3 regions of the Arthrobacter sp. UYCu712 genome follow, and region 2 is predicted to be linked to each of the others. Evidence: riboswitches for the same ligand, from Rfam matches in the RefSeq annotation. Region 2 holds a riboswitch; each other region holds the start of a gene.
What was found. Region 2 has a riboswitch for cyclic di-AMP ahead of ABIB51_RS09245 (NlpC/P60 family protein). Riboswitches for the same ligand answer to the same signal wherever they lie in the genome.
Positions count from the first base shown of each region.

Region 1: linked by a shared signal. The riboswitch ahead of ABIB51_RS16655 (aggregation-promoting factor C-terminal-like domain-containing protein) and the one ahead of ABIB51_RS09245 (NlpC/P60 family protein) in region 2 are both predicted to bind cyclic di-AMP.
Region 3: linked by a shared signal. The riboswitch ahead of ABIB51_RS17805 (hypothetical protein) and the one ahead of ABIB51_RS09245 (NlpC/P60 family protein) in region 2 are both predicted to bind cyclic di-AMP.

Region 1 covers NZ_JBEPOZ010000019.1:10,102-13,363, reverse strand. The annotation lists gene ABIB51_RS16660 (HAMP domain-containing sensor histidine kinase) at 1-1,104, shown strand, start outside; cyclic di-AMP (ydaO/yuaA leader) riboswitch at 1,301-1,460, shown strand; gene ABIB51_RS16655 (aggregation-promoting factor C-terminal-like domain-containing protein) at 1,459-2,259, shown strand; gene ABIB51_RS16650 (VOC family protein) at 2,338-2,715, opposite strand; gene upp (uracil phosphoribosyltransferase) at 2,809-3,262, opposite strand, start outside.
Region 2 covers NZ_JBEPOZ010000007.1:83,197-86,458, forward strand. The annotation lists gene ABIB51_RS09235 (iron-dependent transcriptional repressor DtxR) at 1-136, shown strand, start outside; cyclic di-AMP (ydaO/yuaA leader) riboswitch at 287-499, shown strand; gene ABIB51_RS09240 (M23 family metallopeptidase) at 504-1,325, shown strand; cyclic di-AMP (ydaO/yuaA leader) riboswitch at 1,462-1,632, shown strand; gene ABIB51_RS09245 (NlpC/P60 family protein) at 1,941-2,681, shown strand; gene ABIB51_RS09250 (HNH endonuclease) at 2,913-3,262, shown strand, end outside.
Region 3 covers NZ_JBEPOZ010000021.1:67,643-70,904, forward strand. The annotation lists partial or broken gene ABIB51_RS17795 (amino acid permease) at 1-571, shown strand, start outside; gene ABIB51_RS17800 (YnfA family protein) at 568-906, shown strand; gene ABIB51_RS17805 (hypothetical protein) at 1,004-1,747, opposite strand; cyclic di-AMP (ydaO/yuaA leader) riboswitch at 1,752-1,919, opposite strand; gene ABIB51_RS17810 (hypothetical protein) at 2,120-2,401, shown strand; gene ABIB51_RS17815 (DNA alkylation repair protein) at 2,388-3,068, opposite strand; gene ABIB51_RS17820 (HNH endonuclease) at 3,199-3,262, shown strand, end outside.

The DNA.
Region 1 (3,262 bases), on a different contig from region 2:
CCCCAGGGTGATGTGATCGTTACCGGGCTTCCCCTAGCGGAAAAGCAGAACACGCAGTCTTCGCTGGTCTGGACCATGGTGGTGGTGTCCGCCGGCGGACTCGTCCTTATCGGCCTCGCCGGCACGGTACTCATCCGCCGCACCATGAAGCCGCTCGAACAGTTGTCGGAGGTGGCCACGAAGGTCTCCCGCCTCCCCCTCGACGCCGGCGAGGTGGCACTCGCGGTGCGGGTTCCGGCGTCGGCCGCCCATCCCGGCACGGAGGTCGGCAGCGTGGGCTACGCGCTGAACCAGATGCTGGACAACGTCTCCAACGCGCTCGAGGCGCGGCAGCTCAGCGAAATGAAGGTGCGCCAGTTTGTTGCCGACGCCTCGCACGAGCTGCGGACCCCGCTGACCGCCATCCGCGGCTACACCGAGCTGATGAAGATGACCGAGCACTTCACCCCGGATGGCGAGAAGTCCCTGGCACGGGTGCAAAGCCAGTCCCAGCGGATGACCACCCTGGTGGAGGATCTGCTCCTGCTGGCCCGGCTCGACGAACGGCAGCCGCTCAAGCTCGGCGAGGTGGACCTCACCCAGCTGGCGATCGAGACGGTCAGCGATGAGAAGGTCATGGCCCCCGACCACATCTGGCGGCTGAAACTCCCGGAGGAACCGGTGGTGGTCCGCGGCGACCCGACCCAGCTGCACCAGGTGCTGGCCAACCTGCTGTCCAACGCTCGCAAGCACACCGCTCCCGGGACCACGGTGGTCACCGGAGTGACGCGTTCGGCCGATGGCAGCGCGGTGGTCACGGTGACGGACAACGGCGACGGAATTGCCCCCGACTTCATGAACCACGCCTTTTCCCGCTTCGCCCGTGCGGACGCCGCGCGGAAGAACCCGGCGGCCACGACGGCGGCAGCCACCCGTTCCGCGCCGCCCGGCAGCTACGGCGCGCCGGCGCTGGCCCCGGCGCCCACCGCCGAAGGGACCAGCGGGCTCGGCTTGTCGATCGTCCAGTCGATCATGGAAGCCCACGGCGGCACCGTTGATGTCACGTCGCGGCCCGGCCGTACGGAGTTCGCCCTCCGTCTTCCCGCCGGCCTGCCGGCCACGTAGCCCGCGTGGCCCTGTAGCCCACGGGGCCCTGGCCGCCGTTCGCGAGTCGGTGGTTGCGGCCTGGCGGCGCAAGGCGACACTCCGTCTGCAGTGATCTCCGTTACCAAAATGTGACTCCATCATGAAACTCCTGTACCGTCTTTAGGGTGCGGCCACCACTGGCGCCGCATATCCGGATGGACGCCAAACTCTGCCGCTTCCCGGATCGCTGGACCAGGCAGAGGCGGGGGACCCAGAGTTCCCGGGCATTCTGCATCCATGCGCCCTTGGGGTTAAGCCGACACGCGATCATCCGTGCGGCCGGATTTCTCATCCGAACCCGACAGCTAACTCCGCAGGCGTTTGAGAGGCATCATGACTGACTTCAAGGTACAAACGCGCCCAGAAGGCGCTTCAGGCACATCCCGCTCAACTCGTTCACGCCACCGTGCCGAGTCAGCCACGCCGACGTCGGCCCTGTCCCGGTTTGCCGCGGGCCTCGGTTCAACCGGCCGCCGCGCCGCCGTGGTCGCCACGGCCTGCGCGGTCCTCGTCGGAGTCGGCGCTGCCGGGTACGCCGCCGAGCCGGCCAACCGGCCCTCTGCTGCCATCAGTTCCAGCACTTCCGCCACCACGGCCGATCCGCTGACCCAGCTGAACTTCGAACAGGTCCGCGTCGACTCCCAGACCACTGCGCCTCCCGGCGCCAGCGTCCAGGCGCAGTCCGCCGAAGTGGAGCCGGCCGAGGCCCCTGCACCCGCCCCAGCACCGGCCCCCGCGCCGGCACCCGCTCCGGCACCCGCTCCGGAACCTGTTCCTGCTCCGGCCGCCGCACCCGCACCCGCACCGGAACCGGCGAAGCCCGTCGATGATCCCGCCGGGGCGCAGGCCTACGCCGCCTCCCAGCTGGGATCCTACGGCTGGGCGTCCGGCCAGATGCAGTGCCTGCAGAAGCTCTGGACCAAAGAATCGGACTGGAAGACCACCGCCACGAACAAGAGCAGCGGTGCCTACGGTGTGGTCCAGTCCCTGCCGGCCGAAAAGATGGCCAGCGCGGGCGCTGACTACCGGACGAACTATGAGACCCAGATCAACTGGGGACTGAACTACGTCAAGCAGCGCTACGGCTCGCCCTGTGGCGCCCTGAACTTCCACTTGGCCCACAACTGGTACTAAGCCGGCGGCCCGTCCCGGACGTACCCGCATCAGTACGAAAGCCCCGAACCCTGCGGTTCGGGGCTTTCGTGTGTGCGGCTAGCTGGTGGGCCGGTTCGGAATGTACTGCACCGCCCATTTGTTGCCGTCGGGATCCGCAAAATAGACGAAGTGACCCCAGTCCTGGACATCGACGTCGCTGACGTCCACGCCGTTGTCCTTGAGCTTCTTGTGCGCGGACCGGATGTCGCTGACCACGAGCTGCAGGCTGGGAGCGGTGCCCGGCGGAGCGTCGTTGAGCCCCTCGCCGATGGCGATCGAGCAGCCGGAGCCCGGCGGCGTCAGCTGGACGAAGCGGATGCCGTCCATGGGACGTTCGTCGTAGTCGGCGTTGAAGCCGACCTTGTTGACGTAGAAGTCCTTGGCGCGGTCCACATCGGACACGGGGACAAACACAAGTTCAAGCTTCCAGTCCATGGCCCACAGGCTAGCGCGGGCCATCGCATTCCGGAAGGGGACTGCAGGCGCAGCTTGCAGGCGGGGCGCCCGCGGGACCCCTGCGGCTGCTGCCTAGCCGGCGATTCCGTAGAGGCGGTCGCCGGCGTCGCCCAGGCCGGGCACGATGTAGGACTTCTCGTTGAGCTTCTCGTCGATCGAGGCGAGCACGATAGTCACGTTGGCGTCCGCGAGCTCCTCCTCCAGCTTGGCGAGGCCTTCGGGGGCGGCGAGCAGGCAGATGCAGGTGACATCGGAGGCGCCGCGCTTGAAGAGGAACTTGATGGCCTCGCGCAACGTGCCGCCGGTGGCCAGCATGGGGTCCAGAACGAAGATCTGGCGGTCCGTGAGGTCCTCGGGGAGACGCTCGGCGTAGGTGATGATGTCCAGGGTTTCCTCGTCCCGGGCCATACCCAGGAAACCGACCTCGGCGGTGGGGACCAGCTTGGTCATGCCTTCGAGCATGCCGAGGCCGGCGCGGAGGATCGGGACCACCAGCGGGGTGGGCTTGGTGAAGGCGGTGCCGATG
Region 2 (3,262 bases):
GGGTGGCATCCGTCCCGGCGCCCTCCTGTCCCTGGAGCGCGTCGGGGAGTACATTTCCGTCCGTGTTCCGGACATCGAGGGAGCCCTGGAACTGCCCCCCGAGGTTGCCGCCCACGTCTTTGTTACCGTCGGTTAACCTGCCCGTACTCACACCTCGTGGGAGGACCCATCAGTTGTGCACAGCCGAGATCACGGGATTATTACTGGGCGGCTTAATCGCCTATAGTTAATCAGCAGTACCGATACCAAAGCGTTATCTGATCCGAAGCCGAGCTCTGCCAGCGGATCAGTCGCAGAGTCACCTTCTGGCAGGGGCGGGGGAACCACTTCCGGCTGTTCAGCAGCCTTGGGGTGAAGTCCGTCAGCGGCAAGCACGCTCCACCGAGGGATTTTCCATTGGCTTCCTCTGTGCCTGAATGCTTGTTCACGGCGGACCGGGTCTTTGAACTCTCTGACCCGAATCCGACAGCTAACTTCGCAGGCTATCCAGAGAGGAACCGTTCTTGACCACCCAGACCACCAGGGGCCGCCGTCGTGCGACCGGCCCCGCTCCGGAGCCGCGCCCGGCCCTTGCCTTCACGGCAGAGCGCCCGCGTGACGCGCACCGCGATGAACGCCGGGACCGCCGGAGCCCGTTCCGCCAGGTAACGGACTTTGCCGCCGCCAGCGGTGTGGGGCAAAAGGCCGGCATTGCCCTGGCCGCCACGGGCCTGGTCCTGACGGTAACTGTTCCCGCCACCGGCCCGGTCATGGCCACCGACGCCGGCTCGAATAGCGCGGTTTCCGCGTCGGCGCAGCCGAACGTGACCGCCGAGTCTGCCGCCAAGATCGATTTCAGCCGCACCGCCGTGAGCACCAAGGGCGATCCGGACGGCAAGCTGAAGCAGCTGTTGAGCGCCCAGTCCGTCGGCAGCATCACACGCGCCGCGTCTTCCGGCAGCCTCGGCGCCCCCCTTGACCAGATGGTTACAGCCTCACCCTTCGGCTACCGTGTCAGTCCCATCACCGGCGGCTCGGGCGAGTTCCACCGCGGCCAGGACTACGCCGCGCAGTGCGGAACCGCAGTCCACGCGGCCGCCAGCGGCACCGTGACGTTCACCGGATGGCACCCCTTCGGCGGCGGAAACCGCGTCGTGATCGACCACGGCAACGGCCTGGAGACCACGTACAACCACTTGTCCTCCTCAAGCGTCCGCGTCGGCCAGCAGGTCACCCGTGGCGACGTTGTGGCCATGAGCGGGACCACCGGCGCCTCCACCGGCTGCCACTTGCACTTCGAAGTGATGGTCAACGGCGACGTCGTGGACCCCACAGGCTGGCTCTAAATAGCCGATGGATGACTCTCGCATTCTTATGACACGCCGTGATCTGAATGTGACATTGACTCCCAACTGCTGTACCGTATGAAGTACGCCAACTTCTCCGAAGTTGGCGCTCTTGAGTGGATTGCCTAGCTCTGCCACCGCTCAAGGTCCGTTCGCATCACATCGTCTGGCAGGGGCGGGGGAACCAATTTTGGCCTTCGAAAGAAGGCCTTGGGGTTAAGTCGCAAAAGCTTCCCAGGAAGCAGCGCGGCCGGGTGACTCCCATCCGAATCCGACAGCTCACCTCGCAGGCATTGGGAGAGGCTACTTTCGTGTCTTCACGCCACAATGCTGCGCTTCGCAGCGCTTGCGCGGCTCTTTCGAGCCCGCTGAAATCCATGACCCGTGCCGCCCTTGCCGGCGCCCGGACTGGATCTCACTCCGCCGACTCAATCTCAGCCGAGTCCGGCCCGCAGGCCAAGCACCTGCATGCAGTTCCCGCTTTTGGCGCGTCTTCGCAGTACACCCTTCGCTAAGTAACCCATTCGGGGCGATCCGGCGTACCCCCAAGATGCCGGAGCGTCCTCAGTTCGCGCCTGAAAAGTGCGATCCAAGGATCACGAAAGAGAGAACTTAATGACCACTCGTGCAAACACTGCACGGCACCGCGCCGAGGTCACCAAGACCAACTCGCTTGCTGTCATTGCCAAGGCTGTCGGCGACAACGCCGGAACCATGGGCCGCCAGGCCGCGGTTGTTGCTGCTGCTTCAGGCCTCGTCCTGACCAGCGGTATCGCGGCCAACGCTGCTGAGACCAACGTCCAGCGCGAATCCACTTCCGCTTCGGCCCTCGAAGTCCAGTCCGGCACCCCGGCAACGATTTCGGCTGCATCCACCATTGCCATCTCTTACGAGAAGCCGGCCGTTTCCACTTCACCGGCTCCGGTCGTCGCGAAGCCGCTCGTCAAGGTCCAGGACTCCAAGGCCGGCGCCACCGGCGCCCAGGCCGGCGCTTCGGTCGCCGCAACGGGATCGGCCGTTGCCAGCGGCAACGGTGCTGCCATCGCCGCCGCCGCCTATGCCCAGCTCGGCGTCGCACAGGACTGCACCGCCCTGGCCACGAACGCCCTGGCCGCCGCAGGCATCAACTTCCACGGCTGGCCGGCCGGCTACCTGTCCCTTGGCCGCACCGTGGGTGCCGCTGAGGCCCGCCCGGGCGACCTCGCGTACTACAAGAACGGCGGCGTCGGCATGGCCCACATCGCTGTCTACGTCGGCAACGGCATGGCCGTCCACGGCGGCTGGAACGGCGGAACCACCGCACTTTACAGCGTGAACGTCGGTTCCGGCCCGGTCTTCATCCGCGTCGGCGGCTAAGCATTTAGCCTCCAAAGCTTCAAAAATCGAGAGGACCCCCGCCCCTGTGGCGGGGGTCCTCTTGCGTCCCGGGCAGGGATCGTCCTGAAGACACGCATACCGCCGCGGATCAAAAATTCGGTGATCCGGCCCTTCGGTGTTTACTCTTGTGGTGTCGATCCATAGCCCGACCATGCAGAGGGCAGCCGGCCCTCGTGCCCCTGGCGGGTGCGGCCGTGAAGAGGTATGCGGATGCGCACTCTCGTTCTGAATGCTGGATATGAACCGCTCGCGGTAATCACCTTCCGCCGGGCGCTTGTTCTTGTGCTTACCGGAAAGGCCAGTGTGGTGGCCGAAGGCGACGATCCAGTCGTCGGGCCACAGGACATACTGGGGCGGCCGTCGGTGATCCTGCTGAACCGCTACATCCGGCCCCGGTACAACACGATGACGGCTGTCAGCCGCCGCGGTGTGCTGCGCCGGGACGGGCAGCGCTGCGCATACTGCGGCAAGGCAGCCCACACCATTGACCACGTCCAGCCCAAGTCCAGGGGCGGAGCCGATTCCTGGGAAAACCTCGTGGCGGCCTGCCTGCGCTGCAA
Region 3 (3,262 bases), on a different contig from region 2:
GGGCGGGAGCGGCTCGGCGAGTGGCCGGCGGTCATCGCTCTCAGCATCCTCCCGGTCCTCGGCGCCGAGGGCATCGCCCGCACCCCGGCGCCACTTGCCGCCGCCGTGGCCGCCGGTTCCTGGGACTGGGCTTCGCCGGTCGTGCGGGCCGGCACGGCACTGGCGTCGTTGGGCGCGTTGCTTGCCCTGATAGCGGGCTGCCGTCCATCCCCGCTTCCACGTCCCGCACCGCGCCGAACCGGTCCTGGCCGCGGTCATCTGCGTGATTGTCGGCTTCGCCGATCTGCGCGGTGCGATCGGCTTTTCGTCCTTCGGCGTCCTCATCTATTACCTCGTGGCGAACGTGTCCGCATACACCCAGACCGGTCAAAACCGCCGCTACCCGGGGGCCCTGCAGCTCACCGGCGCCGCGGCGTGTGTGGTCCAGGTGGCCACGCTGCCGCCGGAGTCCGTGATCGCCGGGATGCTGATGTTCGCGGTCGGCATCGTGTACCGCGTCCTGCGTCTGGCAACGGCTTGGGCAAGGCAACGCGGTATAGCTGACCGTCGTCCTGCGATGATGAGCCGGTGACTATCGCAAAAACCATCGTGTTGTTCGTATTGGCCGCCGCGGCGGAGATCGGCGGCGCCTGGCTGGTGTGGCAGTCGGTGCGTGAAGGCAAGGACTGGTGGTGGGCCGGGCTCGGCGTGCTGGCACTCGGAATCTACGGTTTCGCGGCGACGCTCCAGCCTGACGCGCACTTCGGCCGGATCCTTGCCGCATACGGAGGCGTGTTCGTCGCGGGATCCCTGGCCTGGGGAATGGTTTTCGATGGCTTCCGGCCCGACCGCTGGGACATCGCGGGGGCGGTGATCTGCCTGGTCGGTGTGGCGGTCATCATGTTCGCCCCGCGCAACGCAGGTTAAGCATGGCGCCGGGCACAGTGGAGCCGGGCATATAAGAGGCCGGTGATCCGATGCCCCCAAGGCAACTGATCACCGGCCTCTTTCGCCGCTGAGCGGGTTAGACTCCGGCGCGGACGAAGGTCACGCCGCCGGTGGCGGTCAGCCATGACAGCGGGTGGGCCATCGTGGCGTTGACACCGTTCATGCCGCCGCTGACGGCCTGTCCGTTGCCCGCGTAGATGGCAACGTGGCCGGACTGGACGATGATGTCGCCAGGCTCCGGAGTGGAAACAACCTTGCCGTACTTCAGGAACGCCGCCGGGCCGATGTCGCCGACCGGGATACCGGCTGCGCCGAGGGCCTTCTCCACCATGGCGGTGCAGTCCTGGGTGATGCCGACCTGGCCGTAAGCGGCGGCCAGCAGCGTGGCGTTGATTCCGCCGGCTGCGGGGGCAGCTGCCGGTGCGGGGGCAGCAGCCTGGACCTGGACCGTGGGCTTCGCCGCGGCAGGGGCGGCAGCCGGAGCTGCCGCGACCGGCTTGGGCTGCTCGACGACGGGCGCCGGAGTGGACACGACGGCCGGACGCTCAAAGGTGATCTGAACGGAGGAATCCGCGCTGACCGGTGCGGAGACCTGGTCCTTGACATCGACGGACGACGCCGGGGCGGAGTCGCGCTCGACCGGTGCTTCGGCTGCGTTGGCGGCCATGGCGCTGCTGAGAACCAGGCCCGATGCTGCGGCGATTACCGCAGCCTGGCGGCCGATGGTGCCGGCCTTGCCTGCAAAGGCGGAGGAAATTGCCGTACGCCGACCGGCGGGGGTGGTGCCACGATGGCGCGCGAAAGTATTGCTTGAAGACATGAATGTAGCCTCTCCCAATGCCTGCGAGGTGAGCTGTCGGATTCGGATGGGAGGCACCCGGCCGCACTCTGGGCCCGCGTGGCGGGCCGTGCGGCTTCACCCCAAGACTGGCATGATCAGCTGGTCAAAAAGTGGTTTCCCCGTCTCTGCCGGATGTTGGTGCGAGTTATCCCCGGGCCGCGGCAGAGTTAGGCAATCGGCTGGGGAGCGCCCGTATCGGAGACAACAGGCACCTAACAACGGTAACGGGATGATCACAAAATGTCACATTGAGGTAACGGGTCGGGGTGTGCCGAGGGGCTTTTTCCCGTGGGATCGGTGGGCCCAGGCATAGGATGATGCCATCAGCGATCCCCGAAGCGGAGGCCCGAAATGAACAGCCGCTGTGTCGCCATCTGCCAGCTGAGTAGCCAGCCTCAGGAGGATTTTGACGTCAACACGGAGCTGCTGATTCTCGAAGGCAACGAAGTCCACATCTCGACGTGGGACGCCGAGCCCCGCGACGGCGGTTTTGACGTCCATGTCCTGAACGACCGCGTCGATGCCCTTGGCTTCATGGTGGTTACCGACTGGCAATTCCTGGACGGCAAGGCCTACGCCGTGGTGGAGCGACGGACGGACCACGGAGCCGGGCCCTCCCTCACGTCCCGGTAGCTGTGAATTCCAGCTCGGGCCGGTTTTTCGCCACGTCTTCGAGCACGACGCCGACAGCCTCCCTGAGCAGCCCGCCGTCGGCGGCTTGATCGTCATGCTCCCGCGGCCGGGACAGCGCCAGGTTGGCGTGCCGGACGAATCTACCCCAGTCTCCCCCACCGGCCCGGAGCTCGCGGAGCGGTGACAGCAGGGCCGCGCGCCGCAACCAGACGTCCTGCTCCCGGGTCCAGCGGTCCAGCACGCTGTCAGCCCGGACCCTGCCGACGGTGTCCAGACCCGCGATCAGCGGACCGACGACGTCGATGGCCAGCGGATCAGCCAGTTCGCGAAGTTGCGCAGTCCGCAGGAAGCCTTCGATCCGGGTCAGGTCCGCGTTGTCCAGCACACGGATTTTGGACTGCAGGAGCACCACTGCCGCGAGGCGGCGCTCGAAGACCGGCACCGACCACAGCTCGGAGCTCAACGCGGTGACGTCGTCATGATTTAACCCGCGGTGGCGGACCAGCGCGTCGCGGATAGTCCCCCGCACCGCGCCGACCGACGTCCCGTAGAAGCGCAGATCGCCGACGCGCGGATCGCCACCCAACCGGGCCCGAAATTCGTCCGCCCGCGGCCAGGACCCTTCCCGCTGCAGCGCGAGATCGATAAATTCGCCGGCATCTCTCATCTGACCATTGTTTCGCATTGTTGTGGGCGGCATTCCCCTTGCGCAGAAGGCGTGCCCCCTGGTGTCCAACCCGGCGCCAATTAATGTCACAGGTCGCTTTAATGTCACAGGTCGCTGGGAGACTGGATTTATGGACGGCAATCGGGAGCCCGAAATGGGTCCGGCAGAACGCGGCGGAGCTGGAGGCGGAGCGA